One region of the Kluyvera intermedia genome, then DNA from elsewhere that is predicted to be linked to it. Evidence: predicted binding sites of a transcription regulator. Region 1 holds the regulator's gene; each other region holds the start of a gene.
What was found. The regulator PhoB, encoded in region 1, activates phosphate uptake and scavenging genes when phosphate is short. The targets are predictions, from matches to a motif close to CTGTCATAAAACTGNCNNAT.
Positions count from the first base shown of each region.

Region 2: a site for PhoB is predicted at 4,647-4,666, ahead of pstS (phosphate ABC transporter substrate-binding protein PstS). Genes of this name have one in related genera too.
Region 3: a site for PhoB is predicted at 1,815-1,834, ahead of kdgR (DNA-binding transcriptional regulator KdgR). Genes of this name have one in related genera too.
Region 4: a site for PhoB is predicted at 5,737-5,756, ahead of pitA (inorganic phosphate transporter PitA). Genes of this name have one in related genera too.

Region 1 is NZ_CP139986.1:3,616,438-3,623,591, forward strand. Features, by position in the region: gene brnQ (branched-chain amino acid transporter carrier protein BrnQ) at 1-641, opposite strand, end outside; gene phoR (phosphate regulon sensor histidine kinase PhoR) at 1,053-2,348, opposite strand; gene phoB (phosphate response regulator transcription factor PhoB) at 2,370-3,059, opposite strand; gene sbcD (exonuclease subunit SbcD) at 3,251-4,453, shown strand; gene sbcC (exonuclease subunit SbcC) at 4,450-7,154, shown strand, end outside.
Region 2 is NZ_CP139986.1:4,714,819-4,721,972, reverse strand. Features, by position in the region: gene phoU (phosphate signaling complex protein PhoU) at 1-717, opposite strand, end outside; gene pstB (phosphate ABC transporter ATP-binding protein PstB) at 732-1,505, opposite strand; partial or broken gene U0026_RS22820 (hypothetical protein) at 1,523-1,603, shown strand; gene pstA (phosphate ABC transporter permease PstA) at 1,611-2,501, opposite strand; gene pstC (phosphate ABC transporter permease PstC) at 2,498-3,460, opposite strand; gene pstS (phosphate ABC transporter substrate-binding protein PstS) at 3,531-4,571, opposite strand; gene glmS (glutamine--fructose-6-phosphate transaminase (isomerizing)) at 4,870-6,699, opposite strand; gene glmU (bifunctional UDP-N-acetylglucosamine diphosphorylase/glucosamine-1-phosphate N-acetyltransferase GlmU) at 6,869-7,154, opposite strand, start outside.
Region 3 is NZ_CP139986.1:2,094,099-2,101,252, reverse strand. Features, by position in the region: gene U0026_RS10210 (YebO family protein) at 1-259, opposite strand, end outside; gene mgrB (PhoP/PhoQ regulatory lipoprotein MgrB) at 333-476, opposite strand; gene U0026_RS10200 (YobH family protein) at 645-884, shown strand; gene kdgR (DNA-binding transcriptional regulator KdgR) at 932-1,723, opposite strand; gene U0026_RS10190 (MFS transporter) at 1,902-3,275, shown strand; gene htpX (protease HtpX) at 3,314-4,198, opposite strand; gene prc (carboxy terminal-processing peptidase) at 4,393-6,441, opposite strand; gene proQ (RNA chaperone ProQ) at 6,461-7,153, opposite strand.
Region 4 is NZ_CP139986.1:314,717-321,870, forward strand. Features, by position in the region: gene U0026_RS01435 (NAD(P)/FAD-dependent oxidoreductase) at 1-294, opposite strand, end outside; gene U0026_RS01440 (RrF2 family transcriptional regulator) at 525-1,028, shown strand; gene dtpB (dipeptide/tripeptide permease DtpB) at 1,152-2,624, opposite strand; gene uspA (universal stress protein UspA) at 2,881-3,318, opposite strand; gene uspB (universal stress protein UspB) at 3,699-4,034, shown strand; gene pitA (inorganic phosphate transporter PitA) at 4,087-5,574, opposite strand; gene U0026_RS01465 (BaiN/RdsA family NAD(P)/FAD-dependent oxidoreductase) at 5,805-7,007, shown strand; partial or broken gene U0026_RS01470 (TnsA endonuclease N-terminal domain-containing protein) at 7,150-7,154, shown strand, end outside.

The DNA.
Region 1 (7,154 bases):
CGTGCAGCGTTAACGATAACAATACCGAAGACCATCGCGCCCAACGTATCCATGGTCAGATAGCCGTTAACGAAACCGTTTGAGAACGCAGCGGTTTCATAAGCATCCAGCGCATTGCTGATAGGGCCGGCAGGCCAGATCACTGCGGCAACAGAGAGAATAATCAGCGCGAGGATTTTCAACGGTGCCAGGAAGTTACCCACGGTATCCAGCAATTTACCCGGATACAGCGAAACCAGAATCACCAGCGCAAAATAGATAATGCTGTAGATAAACAGCGGCAGTTCGCCGCTACCGGTCAGCGGCGCAATACCGATTTCAAATGAGACAGTCGCGGTACGCGGTGTGGCAAACAGCGGGCCGACAGCGAGATAACACACGGTCGCCAGCAAAACGCCCGCCACTTTACCAATTGGCGTGCTGAGGCTATCGACGCCGCCACCCACTTTCGCCAGAGCTATCACGGTCAGCACCGGGAGACCAACAGCGGTAATCAGAAAGCCAAAGGCCGCGGTCCAAACGTGAGGGCCTGCCTGCAAGCCAACCATAGGAGGAAAAATGATGTTGCCTGCGCCAACAAACAACGCAAAGGTCATAAAGCCCAGAGCGATGATGTCACGCGATTTCAATTGATGGGTCATATGTAACTACAGCCTGTGGATGTGGTGTTGTAAAACGAAAATTTATCGCGCCAGCGCCTGTGGAATGATGCAGAGGAAACCAACGACAAACTTAGCGGGATATGCTCCCTTCGCGATGTAAAGAAGAATAGTTTTTTGATTTACCGCGAATTAACAGTCTATTTGTGACTGCCAGGTGGGCAATTTAAACGCTTATAACGTTTTAAAGCAACACGGGATCGCAAAACCAGATGATTATATTGATAGTGAATTTACAGGCAGACTTTTAAACTGGATTTAAGAAAAACATCCGGCTAATCATGCGAACAAAAAACAACCAGACGTTCGTTAATCAGGCGACGTTTCATTGACTGCAAAGCAAACAGACCAGCCGAGGCTGGTCTGTGGAAAGTTAAGCTGACAAGCGTGGGATCACGCGTCATTTTTGGCAATTAAACGTTCCGGCAGCAGGAAGCTAAAGCATGAACCTTTACCCAACTCACTGGTGATATCCAGCCGACTGTCGTGATGACTCACCGCATGTTTCACAATCGCCAGCCCTAACCCACTGCCGCCGGTTTGCCGCGAACGCGCTTTATCGACACGATAGAAACTCTCGGTCAGCCTCGGCAAATGTTCCGGCGAAATTCCCGGCCCATTATCAGACACGCTAAACAGCGCGCCGTGCGGTGCATGCTGCCAGCGCACGGTAATCAGCGTCCCTTCAGGGGTATGGTTAACGGCGTTATACACCAGATTCGACATCGCGCTGCGCAGTTGATCCTCATTGCCCAGCACTTTTAGCGACTCATCAATGTCGAAATGGAACTGATGCTGATAATGGCTTAGGGTCTGCGCTTCACGCTCCACCACCCGCAGCATCATCGGCACGTCAATTTTCTCATTGAGCGCCAGCACGGGGGATGCCTCAATTTTCGACAACGTCAGCAATTGCCTGACCAGCCCTTCCATTCGCTGAGTTTGCTCACGCATGGTATGCAACGCTTTCTCACGCACCGAGCCTTCCAGCGGCTGCTCCTGCATCATCTCAAGATAGCCTTGCAGCACCGTCAGCGGTGTACGCAACTCATGGCTTACGTTCGCAAAGAAATTACGCCGTGCACCTTCCAGTTGATGCATTTGGGTAACGTCGCGCGCCACCATCAGCAACTGACGGTCGGTGTAGGGCATAATACGAATTTCCAGATGGCGGCCGCTATTGAGCACCAGGTGCAACGGCTTATGGAATTCACGCTTTTTAAGATGTTGGGTAAATTCAGGATAACGCAGCAGGTTTAAGATATTTTGCCCGCTATCGTCGGGCCAGCGAAGACCCAGCAACTGTTGGGCCAGGCCATTACACCAGAAAATCGCGCCTTCTTCAGTGGTCAGCACCACTGCATCGGGTAAAGATTCTGCGCCGCTGCGAAAACGCTTGATCAGATTACCCAGCTCACGGCGACGTTTCTTATTACGCAACTGCATCTGGTTGAGCCCATATAATAAAGGCTCCCAGCTACCGCGCCCCGGCGGAGGGGTCATACTTCTGTCAACCCACAGCCACCAGGACAATCGCAGTAAATTCCAGAAATGCCAGATAAGCAGCCCGGTCACTGCCGCCAGTAAAAACCACGGCAGATAACCGAATACCAGTCCCAGTACCACGGCCGGGAAGCAGCATAACAGCAGCTCCAGGACCAGCCTTTTCCATGACAGCCGTTCCAGCACGAGTCACACTCCAGTCAACAATTAGAAACGGGTGGAAAAACGATAACCCGTGCCGCGAACAGTTTGCACCATGCGGTCATGACCACTGTGTTCCAGCGCCTTGCGCAGGCGACGAATATGCACATCAACAGTCCTGTCTTCAACATAGACGTTAGTTCCCCAAACGTGGTTCAGCAGCTGTTCACGGCTGTAGACACGCTCCGGGTGTGTCATAAAGAAGTGCAGCAGTTTAAATTCAGTTGGCCCCATATCCAATGGGTTTTCACCGGTCATGACCCGGTGAGAGGTTGGGTCAAGGCTCAACCCCTGCATCTCAATCACCTCTTCCACCGCCATCGGTGAAATACGGCGCATAACGGCTTTGATGCGCGCAACTAGCTCTTTGGGTGAGAAGGGTTTGGTGATGTAATCATCAGCACCGGTTTCGAGGCCTCGCACGCGATCTTCTTCTTCGCCGCGAGCGGTCAGCATCACAACGGGAATATCTCGGGTCAGAGCCTCGCGTTTGATATGCTTTATAAATTGCAGCCCAGAACCGCCCGGTAACATCCAGTCAAGCAGAATCAGATCGGGCCAGGGTTCATTGAGTTTGTTGACAGCGCTGTCGTAATCTTCTGCTTCCACCGGCTGAAAACCGTTTTGCTCCAGAACGAAACAAACCATCTCACGGATAGGTGCTTCATCTTCAACGACCAGAATACGTCTTGCCATTATTTGCCCTGTTTTTAGACATCAGTATTATATACGGCGTCATTATGCGTCAGATTTATGACAGTTTTATGATAAACATGACCGTGAGATGATAGCCCTTCACCGTTTATGACACAGCACATAGACACTCATCGACCAACCCGTAGGTGAATGTTTATACTCAACTTTACGTCACTTTCCACGGAACCGCTATGCGCATTATCCACACATCGGACTGGCACCTTGGCCAGAACTTTTACAGCAAAAGCCGCGCCGCAGAACATCAAGCCTTCCTGCAATGGCTGCTTAACACCGCAAAATCGGAGCAGGTTGACGCCATTATTGTCGCCGGTGATATCTTCGATACCGGTTCGCCGCCGAGCTACGCGCGCGAGCTGTATAACCGATTTGTGGTCGATCTCCAGCAAACGGGCTGTCATCTGGTGGTACTGGCGGGTAACCATGATTCCGTCGCCACGCTGAATGAATCCCGGGATATCCTATCGTTCCTTAACACCACGGTGATTGCCAGCGCCGGTCATGCGCCCTTTATCTTAAATCTGCGCGACGGCACGCCTGGCGCAGTATTTTGCCCGGTTCCGTTCTTGCGTCCGCGCGACATTATCACCAGCCAGGCGGGACTTTCCGGTCAGGAAAAACAACGCCAGGTGCTGGAAAGCATCACTGATTATTATCAGCAGCAGTATCAGCAAGCCTGCGAACTGCGTGATGACCGCACGCTGCCGATTATTGCCAGCGGCCATCTGACAACCGTCGGCGCCAGCAAAAGCGATGCGGTACGCGACATTTATATTGGCACACTGGATGCTTTTCCGGCACAAAACTTCCCACCTGCCGACTATATTGCGCTGGGACATATTCACCGGGCGCAGAAAATTGGTGGCAGCGAGCATATTCGCTACAGCGGCTCGCCTATCTCCCTGAGTTTTGATGAAACCGGCAAAAGCAAAAGCGTTAACCTTGTGAACTTCAGCGACGGCAAACTGGCTGAGGTCACGCCGCTCACCGTCCCGGTTACCCAACCGCTGGCGGTAATCAAAGGTGATTTTGACAGTATCAGCGCCCAGTTAGCCGAATGGCGTGATGCCGAAGCCGAACCGGCAACATGGATTGATATTGAAATCACCAGCGACGAATACCTTCACGATATTCAGCGCAAAATCCAGACCATCACCGATGACCTGCCGGTAGAGGTGCTTCTGGTGCGTCGCAGCCGCGAACAGCGGCAGCGTATTCTGGCAAACCAGGAGCGTGAAACCCTGAGCGAACTGAGCGTCGAAGAAGTTTTCCACCGCCGACTGGCGCTGGAAACACTGGAGGAACCGCAACAACAGCGGTTGCAAACGCTGTTCAATGAAACGCTCCACGGTCTTGGCGAGGAGGAACAGCTATGAAAATTCTCAGCCTGCGCCTGAAAAACCTCAACTCACTCAAAGGTGAGTGGAAAATCGATTTCACCCAAGAGCCGTTCGTCAGCAATGGTCTGTTTGCCATCACCGGCCCAACAGGTGCCGGGAAAACCACACTGCTCGACGCCATCTGTCTGGCGCTCTACCACGAGACGCCGCGCCTCAACACGGTTTCGCAATCACAAAACGATCTGATGACCCGCGACACCGCCGAATGTCTGGCAGAGGTTGAGTTCGAAGTTCAGGGCGTTGCCTACCGCGCTTTCTGGAGCCAAAACCGCGCACGCAACCAGCCGGACGGCAATCTGCAAGCGCCGCGCGTTGAGCTGGCGCGTTGTGCCGATGGGCAAATTCTGGCCGATAAAGTCAAAGATAAGCTAGAGATGACCGCCTCTTTGAGCGGGCTGGATTATGGCCGCTTTACCCGCTCAATGTTGCTGTCACAAGGCCAGTTCGCCGCCTTCCTCAATGCCAAACCGAAAGAGCGCGCCGAACTGCTTGAAGAGCTCACCGGTACCGAAATTTACGGACAAATTTCCGCACAAGTCTTTGAAAAACATAAACAGGCGCGCGGGGAGTTAGACAAGCTTCAGGCGCAGGCCAGCGGCGTGGTGCTGTTAAGCGAAGAGCAGCAACAGACGCTACAACAGAGTTTGCAGGCGCTTACTTGCGAAGAAAAACAGTGGCAGCAGCAGCAGATTGTCGCGACACAACATCAACAGTGGCTGGCGCGCCAGGCTGAGTTGACCCAGGATGCGCAAAAAAATCAGCAGGCGCTGACTGAAACTCAGCACGCCCTTGAGGCGGCACAGCCTCAGCTAGCCGTTCTACAGCGCGCACAGCCCGCTGAGGCACTGCGTCCACGCTGGACGCAGATGCAGGAACAAGCTGCCACCGTGGCAAAAACTCACCAGCTTATAGAGCAAGTGAATACTCGCTTACATGATGCTAGCCACCTGCGCGACCGGATCCGTTACACCGCAGAGCGCCAGAGCGCAACGTTACAGCGCACGCACAGTGAGTTACAGCAGTGGTTGCAAGATCATGACAACATTCAGCGCTGGCACGGTGAACTGACCGGCTGGCGCGGTGCCTTCGCCCAGCAGGCGCGGGATCGCGCGCAGCTACAAACTCATGAGCAACGGCTACGCGAACGGGAACAACAGTTGGCCCAATTGCCGCCATCCACCTTAACGTTGACCCAGGATGAAGTAGCCGAGCACGTTGCCCAGCATGCCGCGACGCGCCCTCTGCGTCAGCAGCTTAGCCGCCTGTATCCACAGTTTATGCCGCTGCAAACGCGCCGCCAGCAGCTTATCGATGCCGGGCTTGTGCGCCAGCAGCAACTGGAAAAACTGACGACCGATCTCACTCAGCTTCGTCAGGTGTATAAAGACAAAAAGCAGCAGTTGAGCGATGTGAAGGCCATCTGTGAGCTTGAAGCGACAATTGTCCGCCTGGAAGCGGAACGTGCGCGTTTACAGCCGGGGGCACCTTGCCCACTGTGCGGTTCCACCAGCCACCCTGCGCTGGCGGAGTATCAGGCCCTGGCGCCCGACGCCAATAAAGCCCGCCGTGATGCGCTGGAAAAAGAGGTCACCCGTCTGGCGGAAGACGGCGCTACCCTGCGTGCGCAACAAGAAGCGCTGCAAAAACAGCAGCAAAAAGAGAATGATGAGCTAGCATCACTTTCTCAGCAGGAGCAAGCACTTACATCACAATGGCAGGAAACCACACAGCGCCTGGCGATAACGTTACAACCTGCCGATGACATCAGCGGCTGGCTGACCGCCCAGGACGAGGCCGAACAGCAGCGCTATCAGCACAGTCAGCGGTTAACGATTGAGGGGCAGATCCGCGAGCTTCAGACGTCAAACAAACAGTTGAGTGACGAGCTGGCACAGCGTATTACAACGCTCAAGCAAGCGCTGACGGCTTATGACCTGACGCTGCCCGTCCCCGGTGAAGACGGCGCCTGGCTTGCCGCTCGCGAAGCGGAAATTCTGCACTGGCAGCAACAGCAAAAACAAAGCCAGGAGATTCAGCAACAGTTGTCGCAGATCCAGCCACTGCTGGAGACGCTGCCAGTGGCGAAAATACCCGATGACGGAGGCCAGGCCAAGCTTGATGGCTGGCAGCAGGTGCATAACGACTGTGTGTCGCTTGAGAGCCAGTTACAGACACTACAACAGCAGAAAATTCAGGAAAATAAACGTTTAACGCAGGCTGAGCAGGACTTTGACCGAGCGCTGACCGATTCCCACTTTAGCAGCCGGGAAGACTTCCTGGCCGCACTGCTCGACGGTGATGAACGCCAGCGGCTGGAGCAACTCAAGCAATCGCTGGAGACGCAGCATCAGCAGCGTATGACGCTGACCGCTCAAGTGCAGGAAGCGCTGGCGCGTCATCTAACGCTGCGTCCGGAAAGTTTACAGGCTGAACTGTCGCTCGACGAGGTGCAGGCTTTACTGCTACAACTCGCCCGCCAGCTCCGTGAAAACAGCGAACGTCAGGGCGAACTGCGCCAGCAGTTAAAGCAGGATGATGAGAATCGCCATCAGCAACAGTCGCTGCTGTTGGCTATTGAGAAAGCTAACGCCACCCTGGAAGACTGGGCGCATCTGAATGCGCTGATTGGCTCTAAAGAGGGTGATAAGTTCCGTAAGTTCGCGCAAGGGTTAACGCT
Region 2 (7,154 bases), 1.1 Mb from region 1:
TGGTTCTTTCCCCGCCAGCAATTTATCCAGCTCATCGCTATTCACGTGACGGAAATCCTGTCCCTTCACGAAGTAGAAGATGTATTCACAGATATTCTGGCAGCGGTCACCGATGCGCTCGATAGAACGGGCGCAGAACAGCGCGGTCAACACGCTTGGGATGGTACGCGGGTCTTCCATCATATAGGTCATCAACTGGCGCACGATGCCCTCATACTCCTGGTCAACTTTCTTGTCTTCGCGGTAAATACGCACCGCTTCGTCCAGATCCATACGCGCAAACGCATCCAGCACATCATGCAGCATCTGCACGGTGTGGCGGCCCAGTGATTCCAGGCTGACCAGCAGCGGCTGATGCTGGTGCGAGAATTTCTCCAGCGCCGTGCTACAGATTTTGTCAGCGACGTCGCCAATACGTTCCAGCTCAGCGATAGTTTTGATAATCGCCATCACCAGTCGCAGATCGCTCGCCGTCGGCTGACGTTTAGCAATAATGCGTACGCAGGCTTCATCAATCGCCACTTCCATCATGTTGACGTGTTTATCGCCTTCAATGACGCGTTTTGCCAGCTCGCTATCCTGGTTGTGCATCGCGGTAATCGCATCAGAAAGCTGCTGCTCTACCATGCCGCCCATGGTCATCACCTGGGTACGGATGCTTTCCAGTTCTGCGTTGAACTGGCCGGAAATATGTTTATTAAGGTTCAGACTGTCCATAACGCGCTCCTGAATCAACCGTAACGGCCGGTGATGTAATCTTCTGTTTGTTTCTTCGCAGGCTTGGTGAACAGATCGTCCGTGTTGCTGAACTCAATCAACTCGCCCAGGTACATGAACGCCGTGTGGTCGGAGCAACGCGCAGCCTGCTGCATGTTGTGGGTCACGATAACCACGGTGTAATCCTCTTTCAGCTCGGTAATCAGCTCTTCGATACGCCCGGTGGAGATTGGGTCTAGCGCTGAACACGGCTCATCCAGCAGCAGGACATCCGGACGGATCGCGATACCGCGAGCAATACACAGACGCTGCTGTTGACCACCAGACAGAGAGTATCCGCTCTGGTGTAGTTTATCCTTGGTTTCATTCCATAATGCGGCTTTGGTCAACGCCCACTGTACGCGCTCGTCCATATCGGTGCGGGACAGTTTTTCAAACAAACGCACGCCAAAAGCGATGTTGTCATAAATGGACATCGGGAACGGCGTTGGCTTCTGGAACACCATCCCCACTTTGGCACGCAGCAGCGCGATATCCTGGGTATTGGTGAGAATATTGTCGCCATCCAGCAGAATTTCGCCTTCCGCACGCTGTTCCGGGTACAGTTCAAACATTTTGTTGAAGGTACGCAGCAGCGTGGATTTACCGCAGCCCGATGGGCCGATAAACGCGGTGACCTGGTTTTTCGCGATATCCAGGTTGATGTTCTTCAGGGCATGGAATTTGCCGTAGTAGAAGTTCAAATCACGAACCTGAATCTTACCCGGAGCAGTATCAACCATACTCATTTCAATCTCTTCCTCATCTGCCTGATGGCGCGCAGCTTATCAGGCCTACATATATGTCAATTTGTAGGCCGGATAAGGCGTTTACGCCGCCATCCGGCAATTTCATTAACCGTGTTTCTTCTTCGCGAAAACAACGCGCGCCAGAATGTTCAGCAGCAATACGCACAGCGTGATAATCAGCACCCCGGCCCAGGCCAGTTGCTGCCACTCTGCAAATGGGCTCATTGCAAATTTAAAGATGGTGACCGGCAAGTTGGCGATAGGCTGCATCATGTCGGTGCTCCAGAACTGGTTGGAGAGCGCGGTAAACAGCAGCGGTGCTGTTTCACCGGCAATACGCGCAATAGCCAGCAGAATACCGGTCATAATCCCGGAGATAGATGCTTTTAGCGTAATCGCAGAGATCATCCGCCACTTCGGTGTACCCAGCGCATAAGCCGCTTCACGCAGGCTATCCGGCACCAGTTTCAGCATGTTCTCGGTGGTACGAATCACGATAGGCACCTGCAACAGCGCCAGCGCAATCACGCCAGCCCAACCGGAGAAGTGCTGCATCTGCGCCACCACGATGGTGTAGACGAACAGGCCCACGACGATAGACGGTGCAGAAAGCAGAATGTCGTTAATAAAGCGGATCACTTCAGCCAGCCAGGATTTACGTCCGTATTCGGCCAGATAAATGCCCGCCATGATGCCCAGTGGCGTCCCGATGACGGTTGACCACAGAATCAGCAGGCCGCTACCCGCGAGGGCGTTTGCCAGACCGCCACCCGCCGTATTCGGCGGTGGTGTCATCTCAGTAAACAGCGCCAGCGACATCCCGTCGATACCACGGGTAATGGTGGCCATTAAGATCCACACCAGCCAGAACAAACCGAAGATCATCGTCGCCATCGAAAGCGTCAGCGCGATGCGATTCTTCATGCGGCGACGCGCCTGCATTTTGCGGCGGGATTCAGCCAGTGCGGCGGTATTTTGCATTTCCAGCGTTGTCATGAGCGTGCCCCTTCATTTTTCGCGAGGCGCATAATCATGAACTTCGATGCTGCCAGGACGATAAAGGTAATGGCAAACAAGATCAGACCCAGTTCCATCAACGCAGCAACGTGCAGGCCAGATTCTGCTTCCGCAAATTCATTCGCCAGCGCGGAGGTAATACTGTTGCCCGGCATGTACAGCGAGACGCTGTCGAGCTGGTAGGTGTTACCGATGATAAAGGTCACCGCCATGGTTTCACCCAGCGCACGACCCAGACCCAGCATCACGCCGCCAATCACACCGTTTTTGGTGAACGGCAGGACGATACGCCAGATCACTTCCCAGGTGGTGCAGCCAATGCCATAAGCCGACTCTTTCATCATGACCGGCGTTTGTTCAAATACGTCACGCATGACGGCAGAAATGTACGGGATGATCATGATGGCGAGGATAACCCCAGCCGCCAGAATACCGATACCAAACGCCGGGCCGGAGAACAGTGCGCCGACAAACGGGACGTTAGAAAGAATATTGCCCACCGGCTCCTGGAAGTAGGTCGCAAACAGCGGCGCAAAGATAAACAGGCCCCACATGCCGTAAACAATACTGGGGATAGCCGCCAGCAGTTCTATCGCAATACCGAGCGGGCGTTTAAGCCAGTTGGGTGCCAGTTCAGTCAGGAAGAGTGCGATGCCGAAACTCACCGGAACGGCGATCAGCAAGGCGATAACGGAGGTCACAATGGTGCCATAAATCGGTACTAGCGCACCGTAGATGTCATTAGGCGCGTCCCACTCTTTGGTCCACAGGAAGGCGAAGCCGAACTTCTCCATACTAGGCCAGGAAGAGATGATAAGAGAGACGATAATCCCGCCCAACATCAATAGCACAATCAGCGCAGCCAGTCTTACCAGCGCGCTGAATATCATGTCACCCTTTTTACCCGGTGGGTTAAAAGCAGGCTTGGTTGCAGCCATAAATTACTCTTCTATTTAAAATCTGCGACGACGTTTACAGATGCCCGGCGTCACCGCCGGGCGGCCGTAATCAGTACAGCGCTTTACCGCTGCTATCTTTCACGTTGGTCTTCCATGCAGCACGAACCTGCTCAACCACGCTGTCTGGCAAGGTAGCATAATCCAGGTCATTAGCCTGTTTGCCACCGTTTTTGTAAGCCCAGTCAAAGAACTTCAGCACTTCAGCGCCTTGCTCAGGTTTCTTCTGATCTTTGTGTACCAGAATGAAGGTGGTGGAGGTAATTGGCCATGCGCCCTCACCTTTCTGGTTGGTCAAGTCCTGAGCGAAGGATTTGCTCCAGTCAGCGCCTTTTGCAGCGTTGGCGAAGTTCTCTTCGGTCGGGCTAATCGCTTTACCGTCGGCAGAAATCAACTTGGTGTAAGCCAGGTTATTCTGCTTAGCGTAAGCATATTCAACGTAACCGATAGAGCCTGGCAGACGCTGTACGAACGCGGCAATACCGTCGTTACCTTTACCGCCCAGACCGGTTGGCCAGTTTACGGTAGAGCCTGCGCCAATTTTAGATTTCCACTCTTCGTTCACTTTCGCCAGGTAGCTGGTGAAGACGAAGGAAGTACCGGAACCATCAGCACGACGCACCACGGCGATGTTCTGAGAAGGCAGCTTAACGCCTGGGTTCAGTTTGGTGATTGCGGCATCATCCCACTTCTTAATTTTGCCAAGGTAGATATCACCCAGCGTTTTACCGTCCAGCACCAGCTCGCCTGATTTCAGGCCAGGGATGTTAACGGCCAGCACAACACCACCGATCACGGTAGGGAACTGGAACAGGCCTTCCTGAGAGAGCTTCTCGTCAGACAGCGGAGCATCGGATGCGCCGAAATCAACGGTGTTCGCGGTGATTTGTTTTACGCCGCCTGAGGAGCCAATACCCTGGTAGTTAACTTTATTGCCAGTTTCTTTGTTATAGGTATCAGCCCATTTGGCATACACCGGCGCGGGGAAGGTTGCACCTGCGCCCGTCAGGCTTGCTGCTGCGTTTGCGGCGAAAGCGCTCATAGATAAGGTCGCGGCGACAACAGTTGCGACAGTGGTACGCATAACTTTCATAATGTCTCCTGCAAGAATTCGTAAAGTGTTGTTTTGTGTTTACGAGGAGCAAAGTAGGACAATCAGGTGACAGTTATATGTAAGGTTTATGACAGTTTAATGACAACGAAAACCCCGTAAAAAAAGATATTATTAAATATATATAAATCAATAAATTAGAAAAATAATTTACAGTATGATTTCAGAATAATTTTCTTTTCATGACAACGAAATCGTCGCACTTTATGACAGTTATAGCAGGTAAAAAAAATCCGGCTATGCCTGAGACATAACCGGATGATGAGATAAGTAATGGCGATTATTCTACCGTGACCGACTTCGCCAGATTACGTGGCTGGTCAACATCAGTGCCTTTGATCAGCGCCACATGGTAGGAGAGCAACTGAAGCGGTACGGTGTAGAAGATAGGCGCAATCACCTCTTCCACATGCGGCATCTCGATAATGTGCATGTTATCGCTGTTGGTGAAGGCCGCATCTCTATCGGCAAACACATACAACTCACCGCCGCGCGCGCGAACTTCTTCAATGTTGGATTTCAGTTTTTCCAGTAGCTCGTTGTTCGGTGCCACCACAATAACCGGCATATCCGCATCAATCAGCGCCAGCGGGCCGTGTTTCAGCTCGCCTGCCGCGTAGGCTTCAGCGTGGATGTAGGAGATCTCTTTAAGCTTCAGCGCCCCTTCAAGAGCGATTGGATACTGATCGCCACGACCTAAGAACAGCGCGTGATGCTTATCGGAGAAATCTTCCGCCAGCGCTTCAATGCGTTTGTCTTCAGACAGAACCTGTTCTATGCGGCTTGGCAGCGCCTGAAGCGCATGTATGATTTCATGCTCAACCGCAGCATCAGCGCCTTTAAGCCGCGCCATTTTCGCCACCAGCAGCAGCAAAACGGTCAACTGAGTGGTGAACGCTTTGGTTGAAGCAACGCCAATTTCCGCGCCTGCTTTGGTCATAATAGCCAGATCAGATTCACGAACCAGCGATGAACCCGCCACGTTGCATACAGCCAGTGAGCCCAGGTAGCCCAGCTCTTTCGCCAGGCGCAGTCCTGCCAGAGTATCGGCCGTTTCACCGGACTGAGACAGCGTGATCACAAGGCTGTTAGGACGCACCGCTGATTTGCGGTAACGGAATTCCGAGGCAATCTCAACATCGCACGGCACGCCGGCCAGCGACTCAAACCAATAGCGTGCGACCATTCCGGAGTTATAGGAGGTACCACAGGCGATGATTTGAATATGTTCAACCTGAGAGAGCAATGTGTCAGCCTGTGGCCCCAGCTCGCTTAAATCCACTTCACCGTGGCTGATACGCCCGCTTAAGGTGTTTTTAATCGCGTTTGGCTGCTCGTAGATCTCTTTTTGCATGTAGTGGCGATAGATACCTTTATCGCCCGCATCATATTGCAGGTTTGATTCGATCTCCTGACGCTTCACTTCCGCGCCGGTCTTATCGAAGATCTCGACCGTACGGCGAGTGATTTCCGCAATATCCCCCTCTTCAAGGAAGATAAAACGACGAGTCACCGGCAGCAGCGCTAACTGGTCAGAAGCGATAAAGTTCTCACCCATCCCAAGACCGATAACCAGCGGGCTACCGGAACGAGCAGCCAATAAGGTGCTCGGGTCGCGAGAATCCATAATCACCGTGCCGTACGCGCCACGCAGTTGCGGGATCGCACGGAGAACGGCTTCGCGCAGGGTACCGCCCTGCTCCAGTTCCCAGTGAACGAGGTGAGCAATCACTTCGGTGTCGGTCGCTGAAACAAACACGTAGCCGCGAGCCTGCAGCATTTCGCGCAACGGTTCGTGGTTTTCAATGATGCCGTTATGCACCACAGCAATGTAGTCAGAAACATGCGGATGTGCATTGGTTTCCGAAGGTTCGCCGTGGGTTGCCCAGCGAGTGTGAGCAATACCCGTGCCGCCTGGCAGTGGGTGTTCAGCCGCTGCATTAGACAGCATCTGGACCTTACCCAGGCGACGCAGGCGAGTCATATGACCTTGTGCATCCACGACCGCCAAACCCGCAGAGTCATAGCCACGGTATTCCAGACGACGAAGGCCTTCGAGAAGGATTTCAGCTACATCACGTTGCGCGACTGCGCCAACAATTCCACACATAGTTTTTAGTTCCGATTTTTACGCGTTGTCGGTCAACCTGTTGCCCGTTACCGGGCGCCCCGAGCCTTGTAGAGAGTGGGGTTATTTTTATAGGTACTGCATTTTGGGCGGGAGATTATGTTATCGCCTCGCCCTTTGTTTGCCTGATGGCGGTTACACCTTATCAGGCCTACTTCTTAATCTTCACCGGACGCTGCCAACCTTGTTTGTGTACCTGTGGTACGCGGCTGATCACCAGTTCATTATCAGCAACATCACGAGTAACCGTCGTACCTGCGGCAATGGTGACACCTTTTCCGATGGTGACCGGGGCCACCAGCTGGGAGTCTGAGCCAACAAAGACGTCATCGCCAATAATGGTTTTAAACTTGTTTGCGCCGTCATAGTTGCAGGTGATGGTTCCTGCGCCGATATTGACGTTATCGCCAATTTCCGCATCGCCCAGGTAGGTCAGA
Region 3 (7,154 bases), 1.5 Mb from region 1:
CATTGTCTTCTTTTACATCTTCTGCCTTTGGCACCACTTCTTCTTTTTTCTCGGGCTCATTTGCCTCGCACAGTCGACGCAGCAGCGCATTCTGGCGCTTTTGCTGATCGAGTAACGATTCAAGGAGTTCGATTTGCTCGTTAGCACGAGAACTGGCGCGATTCACAAAGAACCACAACACCAGACCGACTAACAGCAACAGGAAGGATAACGCCAATGACGCCAGATTTAATGCCCCAGAACTTACTAGATCACTCATTTTACCACCTCAAAAGGAACGATCTATTCTACCACTCACATTACGGAAGGAAATCGCTACCGGCAAAAATGTTTTACCAGGGTATAAACCTGTTAATGCTGCACACACCGCTGAAGAACTGAACATCCTGATCGCACATAACGTTGATCATCTGGGTCCACAGCAGCAGGCAGGCAGCAATTACGAGTATCAATAATACCCACCGAAACTTTTTCACTCCACTCTCCGCATGAATTCTTACTCAGATTCAATCAGGTTAGCATGCTAACCTTAAACCGCGGCTAACTGTAACGGCATCTCGCGCTTTTAGGAATCATAGGCTTGTGTCAATCCGTTAACGAAGTATCGTATTATCTATGAAGAAAATAATAGAAGAGGAATTCTTATGCGCCTATTTGTCCGAACCGTCATTTTTCTGGCGATTGTTGCCATCGGGGTGCTGATGAGTGGTTATGGCGTGCTGGCGGGAAGTCAGAAAACCGCAGGTGGTCTGGGACTACAATGTAAATATCTCACAGCACAAGGGTTTAGCACGGCTTTTTACCTTCACGGTGACAACGGTGTTGTTGGCCGCCCAAGCTGCCCACTGCTGCGTAAAAGCGTAAGCGTTGTCGACGAAGGCTAAAAATGGACAAAAAAATGCCCGGCAAAACCGGGCATTTTGTCTCAGATTCAGAATGGATAATCGTTATAACCCATTTGCTCTGAAATTTTACGGGCAGCCGTGTGCAGCATCGCCACATACTCATGCAGACGCTCTTCTGAGAAGCGCAGAGTTGGGAAGGAAATACTCAATCCTGCGATAACCACGCCAAAGCGGTCAAATACCGGAACACCGATACAGCGCAGCCCTTCTTCCTGCTCTTCGTTGTCTTCGCCATAACCCTGCTTACGCACCTGCTCAAGCACGGTGATCAGCTCATCAGTATTAGCAATGGTACGGTCAGTGCTCACCTTGTATTCAACGCCTTCGAGAATCTGACGCACTTCGTCAGTCTCACGCCAGGCGAGAAGCACTTTACCAATTGCCGTACTGTACAACGGGTTACGACGTCCCACACGGGAGTACATACGCAAGTTATACATAGAATCGATCTTGTGGATGTAGACAATACTGTCTTCATCCAGTGCACCCAGATGAACGGTCTCTTTGGTTAAACGAGACAATTCACGCATCTGGATATCTGCGCTACGAATCAAATCGACGTTCTGTAATGCGCGAGCACCCAACTCAAACAGTTTCAGCGTGAGCGAATACTTTTCGGACTCCCCTTCCTGGGCAACATACCCCAACGATTTCATGGTCTGCAAAAAGCGATAAACGGTGCTTTTCGACATCATGACGCGCTGCGAAAGTTCAGTAATACCGATTTCGCGTTCTTCGCCAAGTGCCTGCAGGATACCAAAAACCTTTAGTACCGAAGAGACAGAATCTGGCTGCTTGTCCAAATCCGCTGCTGACATTTATCACCTCATCGCAACTGTTTTATAAATATTAGAACCGGTTTTTATTATAATTTCGCAATCCCTTTGTAGCAATGAAACTTCTGTGACCTGGTTACAAATCTGCGACATTCAATGGATTAATCAATGCTAGAATCATTTTCTGGTAAATAATTTCCATAAAAACAAGTTTCCCCTCATGACTAGACCCCTGATTGATGGCTTGCCGGTCCCCCAGCGGTATGGCGCCATTCTGACCATTGTTATTGGTATTACCATGGCCGTACTCGACGGCGCCATTGCAAACGTGGCATTACCCACGATTGCCACAGACCTGAATGCATCACCTGCGGCCTCGATCTGGATAGTCAACGCCTACCAGATAGCGATTGTCATCTCCCTGCTTTCGCTCTCCTTTCTTGGCGATATGATTGGCTACCACCGGATCTATAAAGCCGGTCTGGTGGTCTTTACCCTAACCTCTCTGTTATGTGCCTTCTCGCATTCACTGGAGATGCTGACGCTCGCGCGCATTGCGCAAGGCTTTGGCGGCGCAGCGTTGATGAGTGTGAATACGGCTCTTATTCGTCTGATTTACCCGCAGCGTCAGCTCGGGCGCGGGATGGGAATTAACTCCTTCGTGGTCGCCGTTTCCTCGGCTGCCGGGCCGACGATTGCCGCCGCGATACTGTCTCTGGCCTCCTGGCAATGGCTTTTCCTGATAAACGTACCGCTGGGAATTATCGCCTGGCTGCTGGCCGTAAGATTCTTGCCGTCGAACGGGACCCGCAGTCAAACTCAACGTTTCGACCTGCCAAGCGCGGTGATGAATGCGCTAACCTTTGGCCTGCTGATTACCGCATTAAGCGGCTTTGCTCAGGGCCAGTCCATTACGCTGGTGGTTGCTGAAGTGGTCGCATTACTGGTGATAGGCTTCTTCTTCGTACGCCGTCAATTGCGTCTTCCTGTCCCACTACTGCCGGTTGACTTGCTGCGCATCCCACTTTTTTCACTCTCTATTTGCACGTCTATATGTTCATTTTGCGCCCAGATGCTGGCGATGGTCTCATTACCCTTCTTCTTGCAAAGTATTGTTGGGCGTAGCGAGGTGGAAACCGGACTGCTGTTAACGCCATGGCCACTGGCGACAATGGTGATGGCTCCGCTGGCAGGTTATTTGATTGAGCGCGTACATGCGGGCTTGCTAGGCGCACTGGGAATGGGCGTGATGGCCTGCGGGTTATTTGCGATGGCGATGCTGCCCGCATCACCCACTGATATCGATATTATCTGGCGTATGCTGTTGTGCGGGGCAGGCTTTGGTCTATTCCAGTCGCCAAACAACCACACGATTATTGCCTCTGCTCCACGCAACCGTAGTGGTGGCGCGAGTGGGATGCTGGGGACAGCTCGTCTATTGGGTCAGAGTACCGGTGCTGCGTTGGTCGCGCTGATGTTCAATGCTTTTGGCAATGGCGGTACCCACGTTTCTCTGCTCCTCGCGGGGACACTGGCGGTCGTTGCAACTCTGTTTAGTGGTTTACGTATTACCCAACCTCGGGCACAAAGTTAGGGCCAAATTGAAAAGCGCCTCAGTTGAGGCGCTTAGTTTTACTTCATGTATTCGCCGCTACGCAGCGCTTCGATACGTTTGTCCAACGGCGGGTGGGTCATGAACATTTCGCTCAGTGACTTCGACTTACCGTTAATGCAAAACGCCATCATGCTGCTAGCTTCCTGCGGCTCGTAACTGGTTTTCAGACGTTGCAATGCGGCAATCATCTTTTCACGTCCTACCAGTTTCGCGGAACCCGCATCAGCATGGAATTCACGGTAGCGCGAGAACCACATGGTAATAATGCTCGCCAGAATACCAAACACCAGTTCCAGTACCATGGAAACGGCAAAATAGATCAGTGGGTTACCGTTGCCCCCTTCCTCACCTTCATCACGGTTGCCGCCGAGGAAACCGGCAGCAATCTGCGCAATAACGCGCGAGATAAAGATAACGAAGGTGTTCACGATGCCCTGGATAAGCGTCATGGTGACCATATCACCGTTGGCGATGTGGCTAATCTCATGCGCAATAACCGCTTCCGCTTCGTCACGGCTCATGTTCTGCAACAGACCGGTGCTTACCGCAACCAGTGAAGCGTCACGGCGAGCGCCGGTGGCAAAAGCGTTAATATCCGGCGCGTGATAAAGCGCTACCTGCGGCATAGCGATACCGACCTGCTGCGCCTGACGTGCAACGGTCGTCATTAACCAACGTTCCTGCTCGTTACGCGGTTGTTCAATAACCTCACCGCCTACCGACTTCAACGCCATCCACTTCGACATCATCAACGAAACAATAGAACCGCCAAAACCAAATAGCAGCGCCATGATCAGTAGACCCGTCATGCTGCTCGACTGAACTCCTGTCAGGCTGAGCACCAGCCCGAACACAACCATCACTGCCAGGTTGGTCATCAGGAAGAGCGCGATTCGCATCATAATTTACTTTTAACCTCTTTTTAACAAAACGCACTATGCGATTACCCATATCGTAGGGGCAATACGGCAATTTTCAACGATCACGTTAGGCTAAGTCACGAGAAAGACACAACTTTACATTTTGTAGCATAGTTGTTGACGAGAATATGAGAGAGATAAAAAAAACAGGCACAATTGCTTGTGCCTGTTGAGGATTATTGACTCGCCGCAGGTTGTTCTACGGGATTGGCTTTTTCAATCCGCGCCAGATCAACGGCGATTTTAACCGTCTCATCGAGATAAGGATCCGGTTCTTTATAGTCCTTCGGCAGATCGTCGATTTTCTTCAGCGGCGCTTTGCCTTCACGCTTGTAGCGATCGTTAATCCGCGCCAAACGCGTTGCATCGTCTTCATCGTTCTCTTTCAGACGCTGAGCGTAATTCAGAGAAGCAATATTGCGTTTATCCTTCAACGCATTGAAGTGGGCAATATCTTTAGCGATGTACTGGAACTCTGAATCTTTCGCGATACGCTCATCGTGCAGCTTCAACAACTGAGGTTCGAACGGCAGCATATCGCCGGACTTCACATAAGTGGCAGCGTTGACGCTGTCCCACGGCAATGCGTTGTCTTCGAACTTCTCACCCGTTTCGGTTTCTTCCTTGCCGGTTGGCATCAGAATGTCCGGAGTGACACCTTTACGCTGCGTACTGCCGCCGTTGATGCGGTAGAACTTCTGAATGGTGTACTGGACAGAGCCAAGCGCAGGCCACTCAGGACGCAGCATCTGATCGTAAATACGATTCAAAGAGCGATACTGCTGCACGGTTCCTTTACCGAAGGTTGGTTCACCGACGATAAGCGCGCGGCCGTAATCCTGCATCGCAGCGGCAAAAATCTCCGATGCTGATGCACTGAAGCGGTCGACCAGAACCACCAGCGGGCCTTTGTAATACACCACGCCATCGGTATCGCTGTCTTCGCGAACCTTGCCGTTGTTATCACGCACCTGCACCACTGGGCCTGACGGAATGAACAGACCGGAAAGCGATACGGCTTCCGTCAGTGCACCACCGCCGTTGCTACGCAGATCGATAATCACGCTGCTAACGTTCTGTTTTTCTAGCTTCTGCAGCTGTACCTTCACATCTTCGGTCAGACCGACGTAGAAGCCAGGAATATCGAGAACGCCGACTTTATCCTTGCCAACACCTTTCACCGACATTTTCACCGCACGGTCTTCAAGGCGGATGCGTTCACGAGTCAGCGTAACAATGCGGGTTTTCGAACCTTTGCCGGCAGGCAGAATTTCGAGGCGGACTTTGCTGCCTTTTGGTCCTTTGATCAAGGCAACAACGTCATCAAGACGCCAGCCAATCACATCCACCATCCCTTTCCCTGTCTGGCCCACGCCAACAATGCGATCGCCAACGCTAATCGCTTTGCTTTTCGCTGCCGGGCCACCTGCAACCATGGAGTTGATAACGGTATAGTCATCATCCATTTGCAGCACCGCGCCAATACCTTCCAGAGACAGGCTCATTTCGGTATTAAACTGTTCGGTGTTACGTGGGGAAAGGTAGTTAGTATGTGGATCAATTTCGCGCGCAAAAGAGGTCATCGCTAACGAGAAGACATCTTCGCTATTCGTTTGCGCCAGACGGCGTATAGCGAATTTATAGCGACGAGCCAGCGTGTCGTGAATCTCTTTGTCGTCTTTGCCCGCTAGCTTGAGACTCAACTGGTCATATTTGACCTTGCCGTCCCACAGCTTATTCAGCTCGGCCTGATCTTTTGGCCACGGTGCTTTAGAGCGGTCGAGGTTAAAAGTATCAGTACCGGTGAAGTCCATCGGACGCTCAAGCGCCTTAAGCGCATACTCGTAGCGCTCAAAGCGGCGTTTTTGTGCCAGGTTGTAGAGGTCGTAGAAGACGTCCAGTTTACCTGAGCGCAGTTCGTCACCAATCTGCCCTTTCTTCGCCGCAAATTGCTCAACATCACTTGCCAGCAGCACGTTGTGGCTGTAATCCAGCAAATTCAGATAGCGATTGAAAATTTTGGCTGAAAAAGCCTGGTCGAGATCGAACTGGCGATAATGAGAACGGGTAAAGCGCGATGTTACGCGCTCGCTCACCGTCGCGTGCTGGGTCTCTTCCTTAAGAACGGGAAGTTGGTCAGCACGGGTAATATCTTCAACCGCTACGGCATGGCCTGTTATTAATAACAGGCCAGCAAGCGCGGAGAGCCTAAAAAATGTGTTCATGCCTGGCCCGGCCTCCGTTTCAGAACACCAGGTGTTCTGCGCGTACAATCATTGACATACCAGAAGTAAGCTGAACGCGAACGCCGTCTTTGGTGATTTCGAGAATCGTGGCGTCCATGGCGTTATTGCCCGCTTTAACTTTCAGGGATTGACCGACAGTCAACACTGACAAGTCAGATACCGGAGTAAGTTTTTCTTCACGTACTTCGCGAACAGGTTTAGCGGCAGGTTGTGCAGCGGCTGCGCGCGGCTTACGCTCTGCCCCTTCTTTACGGCGCACCGGTGGACGTGGTTTACGTTCACGACGTGGCGCATCACCTGATTCACCTGCGGCAGCAGCCGCTTCGCGTTTCTTCGCTTGCTGTTCTGCGCGCTGCGCCTGAACACGAGCTTTAGCTTCTTCAAGCTGCTGACGCGCATGCGCCACGTGCTGCTCATCCAGTTCCCCACATGGGTTGCCGTCGAGATCAACGCGTACTGCACCCGCTTTGATACCGTAAAGGTAGCGCCAGCTTGAGGTATAAAGGCGTAATGCTGAACGTAATTGCGTTTTGCTGAGGTTCATTTCCCCTTCAACACGCTCGACGAGATCCTGAAAAATACCGACTTTCAGGGGGCGAGCTTCACCTTCCGCGCTGAAACACTGCGGGAAACGTTCGGCCAAAAATGCGATAACTTCTTTACTACTATTCAACTTAGGTTGATTTTCCATG
Region 4 (7,154 bases), 1.4 Mb from region 1:
CAGGCGAATCTCGCCGTTAGCATCTTTCCAGCTCACCTCTTTAGAAGCCGGGAGAATTTGCTCGACGGTACCGCGCAGGAAGTTAACGCCGGTAACGTCGAATAATGGTTGCAGTGGTGCAACCAGCGTCTGGACAGCGCTTTCATAAAAACGGGGACGCACGCGCAGCTCAGGCTGTGGCGCAATCACCGTAATATCAATGTCCTGCTGATTTTTATCTGCCAGACGTGCGGCGCTCAGTGCGGCCCACATGCCGGCAAAGCCAGCGCCTACGATCAGAATTTGTTTACGCATTGTATGTTCTCATTGGTGACTACGAATTATTGACTCGGATTTTATTAGTCGTAGTTAAGGATTGCAACGGGGTTCTGCATAACACCGGTTTTGAATGCGTGAATTTTGCATTATCTATCTGATATTTAACTGATTAAAAATTACAAAAATAGATTAAACACTGAGCATCTAGAATCTGTATTCTGAAAAAGCTACAATTAACTCAGATTAATTTTGGCTGAGATAAGTGAATGGCATTCTACAGTTCTGGGGTTGAGTACGGCATCCATAGCCTGATGTGTATGGTGGACAGCAAAGGCGATGCTCGCGATATGAGCGTGCGTGAAATTGCTGAGCTGCAAAGCGTGCCCTACGATTACCTGGCCAAAATCTTCACGCGTCTGTCTAAGGCCGGACTGGTACGTAGCATTGAAGGGAAGGGCGGCGGTTTCCAACTGGCGAAACCAGCGGAACACATTACGGTGCTGGATGTGGCGAACGCCATTGACGGTGACAAGCGTATTTTTGAATGCCGTGAAATTCGCCAGCGCTTAGCCGTTTTTGAAGAACAGCCGCCAGAGTGGGCTTGCGAAGGGATTTGCGGCGTGCGCTCGGTCATGGATATGGCACAGCAGCGGATGGAAGAAGCGTTAGGTCAGCACACCATTCTCGACCTGGCGCGCAAGATGTACCGCAAAGCGCCGGATACTTTTGTGGTTGAAGTGCAGGATTGGATTGCTGCGCGAAAAGCGTAGTCAGGTAGCCCGGCCAAGCGCAGTGCCGCCGGGAAACTCCCGGAGTCGGCGCCATCGCACCTCGTCCGGGCTACAGTGAAATGCAGGCCGGATAAGGCGTTAGCCGCCATCCGGTAATGATCATTACTGTTCGCCATCCGGCGTATTAATCATCCGATTTAGCCACGGCACCATCATCGCCATCACCACCGTTACCGCCAGCGTCACCAGACCGATTTTGCTGAAGACGTTGGTGTAGATTGGCAGCGTCTGTAGCGGGTCGGTAATATTGTCCGGCACGGCGGTGAAGGTGGCGACGTAGCCACCCATCAGGAATGCGGCGGCTTGGGTCAGGAACCACATCCCGAGAATAAAGCCCATCAAATGCTGCGGTACCAGCGCGGCGACCATCGCCAGCCCCAGGGCGCTAATCAGCAGTTCTCCCAGGCTCTGGAACAGATAGACCAGCACGATAAACCACGGTGAGGTCAGCCCCTGCGCATCGGCAAACCACATTCCCGCCGCCGCAGCGGTCAGAAACCCGAGCGAGCACAGGAACATACCGAGCGTAAACTTCATCGGCATGGTCAGGTCTTTGCCTTTGTTACCCAAACGCGTGTAGATAGCAGCCAGAAGCGGGCTGGCAACCACCACCCAGAACGGGTTTAGCGCCTGGAAGCTCACCGGATTAATGGCGAAACCGAGTATTTCATGATGAACGTTATTGATAGCGAAGAAGTTCAGTGAGGTCGGCATCTGCGCGTACAGAATGTAGAACAGCACGGCTTCCAGCATCAGGATAAACGCGACGAACATTTTGTTGCGCCCGGTTTTATCGAGCTTGAAGGCCTCGCGGAAGAAGAAAATCGTCACTACCAGGGAGAGAAAAATCAGCACCAGGTTGGCGATTTTAACGTTGTGCATCAGCCAGGCGCAGAGGTAAATCATGACCACAGTGCCCGCCAGTACCAATAGCAGATTACGCAAATTCAGCGGCTTGTGGTCCGGCTCGGAACCGATGTCTTTCACCATTCCACGACAGGCGAAGTAAACCAGCAGAGCGACGATCAGCCCCGCCCCGCAAAGGTTGTAGGTCACCGCGTAGCCGTACTTTTCAGCAATGACTGGTGCCAGCGATAGCGACAGCAGCGAGCCAATGTTAATCGACATATAAAACAGGGTGAACGCGCCATCCAGGCGGGTATCTTTCGGCGGGTAGCACTTAGACAACAGGCTTGCCGGGTTGGCCTTAAACAACCCGTTCCCCACCGCAATGGTCCCCAGTGCGATAAAAATCAGGTTAGGTTTTAGCAGCGACATCCCGGCCATAAAGTAGCCAATTGCCAGCACGACAGCACCCAGTACCAGCGTGCGTTTGGTACCGAGAAGATGGTCGCCGACATAGCCGCCAATGGAAATCAGGCCATACACCAGGGCGGCAAACGCGCCGAAGGTAATAAACGCCTGTTCTTGGGAGAACCCAAGCTGTTTAACAAAGAAAACGGCCAGGATGCCCTGAACGCCGTAATAGCCAAATCGCTCCCATAACTCCACAAAGAAGATCATGAAGAATGGGCGGGGCTGTTGTAGTAAGCCTGTCGGTGCGGGTGAGGTCATCTTTCTTCGCCTTTTTATCCTGTCCGGAAAAGTATGAACGCGTATGCCAAAACGCGCTGAAAAAGTCCTGTGGTGCGCAATGATGTGATTATTTTATAAGTTGACGGATTATTATATGGCTATAAAGCGGTTGAATTGGTTGATCAATCTAACATTGTGTTAATTTTTTGGATTTATATTCTTTGAGAGGAGTGGGGTGTGGCGGGAAGAAACAAAAACGCCCGCATATGCGGGCGTTGGTCAGCAAGGAAAAAGGTTATTCGTCTTCTTCGTCGCGTAGCGGAACAATCAGCATATCGACGTGAACGGTATTGATCAGCTGGCGAGCAGACGACATCAGCTTGCTCCAGAAGTCCTGATGGTGACCACAAACCACCAGATCCATATCGTATTTCTTGATGGCATCAACCAGCACCTGACCCAGGTCGCCGCTACCACTCAGGGTTTCGGTGATAGGGTAGCCTGCGCCGGTAGACAGTTCGCTCAGCGCGTGGTGAGTCTCTTCAGAGATACGTTTTTGCATATCGCCCAGATTGACGTCGATAAGACCGGTGTAGAGGTCTGAATAGTTCACATCGACATGAATCAGTGAGACTTTCGCATTGTAGGGACGAGCCATTGATACCGCTTTTTCAACCAGCACTTTGCTCTCTGGTGAAAGGTCGACCGCGATAAGAATATGTTTGTAAGCCATAGTGTTACTCCTTCCATAAAGTTGTCGATGACTGTTGGACCAGACAGCCCATGCGCTGTCCCTTGCCCGCGTCCTGCGTGCCACATGCGCGGGGTTTGCCCTTAAAGACCTAATTGTAGTAGATATTTCTACCTTATCTTGGCCTTTAGGCGCCGTCAATGCATCCGGTTCGCCAATTAGTTAAACAAATTTTTCCGTGTTACGTATTGATAACGATTAACCTTGTGGTAAAAAATTTAACTGATCTCCTACACTATTAGATAAGCCGGTCGAATAATTAAACGTGATCGGTATCGCACTCTTTCATTGAGCGGTTATTGGGTATGGTAAGCGGGATGTTCCTGGAGAGGTCTTTGGGAATTGGTCGCCGGGGAGGCGTTATGATCAGCACGATTGCGCTGTTTTGGGCCCTGTGTATCGTTTGTGTTGTGAATATGGCACGTTACTTCTCATCGTTACGTGCATTATTGGTTGTACTACGTGGTTGCGATCCCTTGCTTTATCAGTACGTTGATGGCAGTGGTTTCTTTACCTCCCACGGCCAACCTGGCAAGCAGGTACGCCTGGTCTGGTACATTTACGGCCAGCGTTATCGCGATCATCATGACGACGAATTTATCCGTCGTTGCGAGCGGCTGCGTCGGCAATTTATTTTGACCAGCTCCCTTTGCGGGCTGGTATTTATTAGCTTGATTGGCCTGATGATTTGGCACTAAGCAAAAAAAAACGGGCCAGTTTCCTGACCCGTTTCTTCTTTGTGTCTGACGCTTAGATAAGCTTCAGAGACAACCAGTACAGTACACCAGACAGAATAATCGACGCAGGCAGCGTGAAGACCCAGGCCATCAGAATGTTGGTCACGGTCTTTCTTTGCAGCCCACCGCCGTCAACCACCATGGTACCTGCCACAGAGGACGACAGTACGTGGGTTGTTGAGACCGGCATCCCGGTATAACTTGCCAGACCGATGGACACCGCAGATGTCATCTGCGCCGCCATGCCCTGTGCGTAGGTCATACCTTTCTTACCGATTTTCTCACCGATAGTGGTCGCTACACGACGCCAGCCGATCATCGTACCGCAGCCTAACGCCAACGCGACGGCCATGATAATCCACACTGGAGCGTACTCAATGGTGCTCAGCATGTCGGTTTTCAGCTTTTTCAGCAGGCGCTGGTCGTCGGCATTCACTTCCGGCATCTTCGCCACTTTATCCGTGGTATCAGAGATGCACAGCATGATGCGACGCAGCTGACCGCGCTGTTCTACCGAGAGCTTATCGTAGCTTTCGATATTAGCCAGCATCGCTTTGGTGCGATCGAGCGCGTTGAGGGTATTCGTCGGATGACAGTGGAACTCAACCGCGGCCAATGCTTCTGGCGTCAATTTCTCAGCGTTGTTTGCGACTTTCAGCAGCAGCTCAGGGCGCTGTTGGAAGAAGATTTCAACGTTGTTGACCGCATCGCGGGTACGGGTGATTTCGTAACCGGAGGCGTTCATATTGACCACGAAACCTGCCGGGGCGACGCCAATCAACACCAGCATTACCAGACCAATGCCTTTCTGACCGTCGTTTGCGCCGTGGGAGAATGCCACGCCAATCGCCGAGATGATCAGAGCAATACGGGTCCAGAATGGCGGTTTTTTCTTACCGTCTTTCTTTTCACGTTCAGCAGGAGTCAGGTGGATACGGGCGCGTTTTTTGGTTCCGCTCCAGTAACGACGCAGCAGGAAAATCAGGCCACCAGCCACAACCAGACCCACGATTGGTGAAATGATCAATGAACCGAAAATATTAATCACTTTCGGGATATTGAGCGCTTCAACCACAGAGGTGCCGGTCATCAGCGCATTGGTTAAACCAATCCCGATGATAGCGCCAATCAGCGTGTGGGAACTGGACGCAGGCAGACCGAAGTACCAGGTGCCGAGGTTCCAGATAATCGCAGCCAACAGCATGGAGAAGACCATGGCAAGGCCGTGTGCGGAGCCCATATTGAGCAGAAGATCCGTCGGTAACATATGCACAATCGCATAGGCTACACTCAGACCGCCCAACAGAACGCCGAGGAAGTTAAAGATTGCTGCCATTGCAACCGCAAGCTGCGAGCGCATGGCACGAGTATAAATCACTGTGGCAACCGCGTTAGCCGTATCATGGAAACCGTTAATGGCTTCATAGAAGAGAACAAACACAAGTGCCAGAACTAATAACAGCCCGGTATGTAAATCCAGGCCAGCGAACAAATGTAACATAGGACGTTACGCCATTTTGAGGTCATGAACGCGCGGCATTATCAGGGACATTGGCTGCGCGGGCAAAGTGAAATCTCTATTTTTTTTGATATTTATCTGCAAGCTGTCAGTGGCTGCAAATAATTATTTCCCTTGTATCAATCAGATAAGTCGGCTTTGTGGATATTTCACTGGTATGACATCCGTGAAAAATTTACACTTCCCGACAATACCTATGTTGAGGATAGTGCGTGGAAAGGTTTGATGCCATTGTAGTGGGTGCCGGAGCGGCAGGAATGTTTTGTGCAGCCATGGCTGGGCAGGCAGGCCGCCGCGTTTTGCTGCTGGACAACGGTAAAAAACCGGGGCGTAAAATCCTGATGTCCGGTGGTGGTCGCTGCAATTTCACTAATCTTTATGTCGAGCCTGCGGCTTATCTCAGCCAAAACCCGCATTTTTGCAAATCTGCGCTGGCGCGTTATACCCAGTGGGACTTTATCGACATGGTCGGCAAACACGGCATTGCCTGGCATGAAAAAACCTTGGGCCAGCTGTTCTGTGATGATTCTGCCGAGCAGATAGTGACGATGCTGGTGGCCGAGTGCGAGAAAGGTAACGTCACCACTCGCCTGCGTAGCGAAATCCTCAGCGTTACCCGTGATGATGCAGGTTACACCCTGCAACTTAACGGCGATGTCGTTTCGGCAGATAAGCTGGTGATCGCCAGCGGTGGCCTGTCGATGCCGGGACTGGGTGCCTCGCCTTTAGGCTATAAAGTCGCGGAACAGTTCGGACTCAACGTTCTGCCAACGCGCGCCGGTCTGGTGCCCTTTACCTTACACAAACCGATGCTGGAACAGTTCCAGGTGCTGTCTGGGGTTTCCGTACCGTCGGTGATTACCGCCGAAGACGGCACCGTCTTCCGCGAGAGTCTGCTTTTCACCCATCGTGGCCTTTCCGGCCCGGCAGTGTTGCAAATTTCGAGCTTCTGGCAAGCGGGCGAATTCGTCAGCATCAATCTCTTACCTGATATCGATCTGGCGGCGTTCCTCGACACTCAACGCGCTGAGCACCCAAATCAAAGCCTGAAAAACACGCTGGCGATGCAGCTGCCAAAACGACTGGTTGAATGTCTGCAACAGCTTGGGCAGGTTCCTGACGTCACTCTGAAGCAGCTCAACGCACGCGATCAGCAGGCGCTGGTTGAAACGCTGATTAACTGGCGCGTCCAGCCAAACGGCACCGAAGGCTATCGTACGGCGGAAGTGACGTTGGGCGGTGTAGATACCAATGAACTGTCGTCGCGCACCATGGAAGCGAAGAAAGTGCCGGGGCTGTTCTTTATTGGCGAAGTGATGGACGTCACCGGCTGGCTGGGCGGCTATAACTTCCAGTGGGCGTGGTCGAGCGCCTGGGCGTGTGCGCAGGCGCTGGCTGATGTCCGAGGACAATAAAGTTGTACACAAAGCACTAAAGTTGTAACCATTCTCAAAAAACGACGCTAATGTTGTATACTTACTGAATGTGTGGTTATAGGGTTGGAGACTATAAAATGCACATATAGGTACGTATCAATGTCGTTTTTAGGGTACGATCATGGC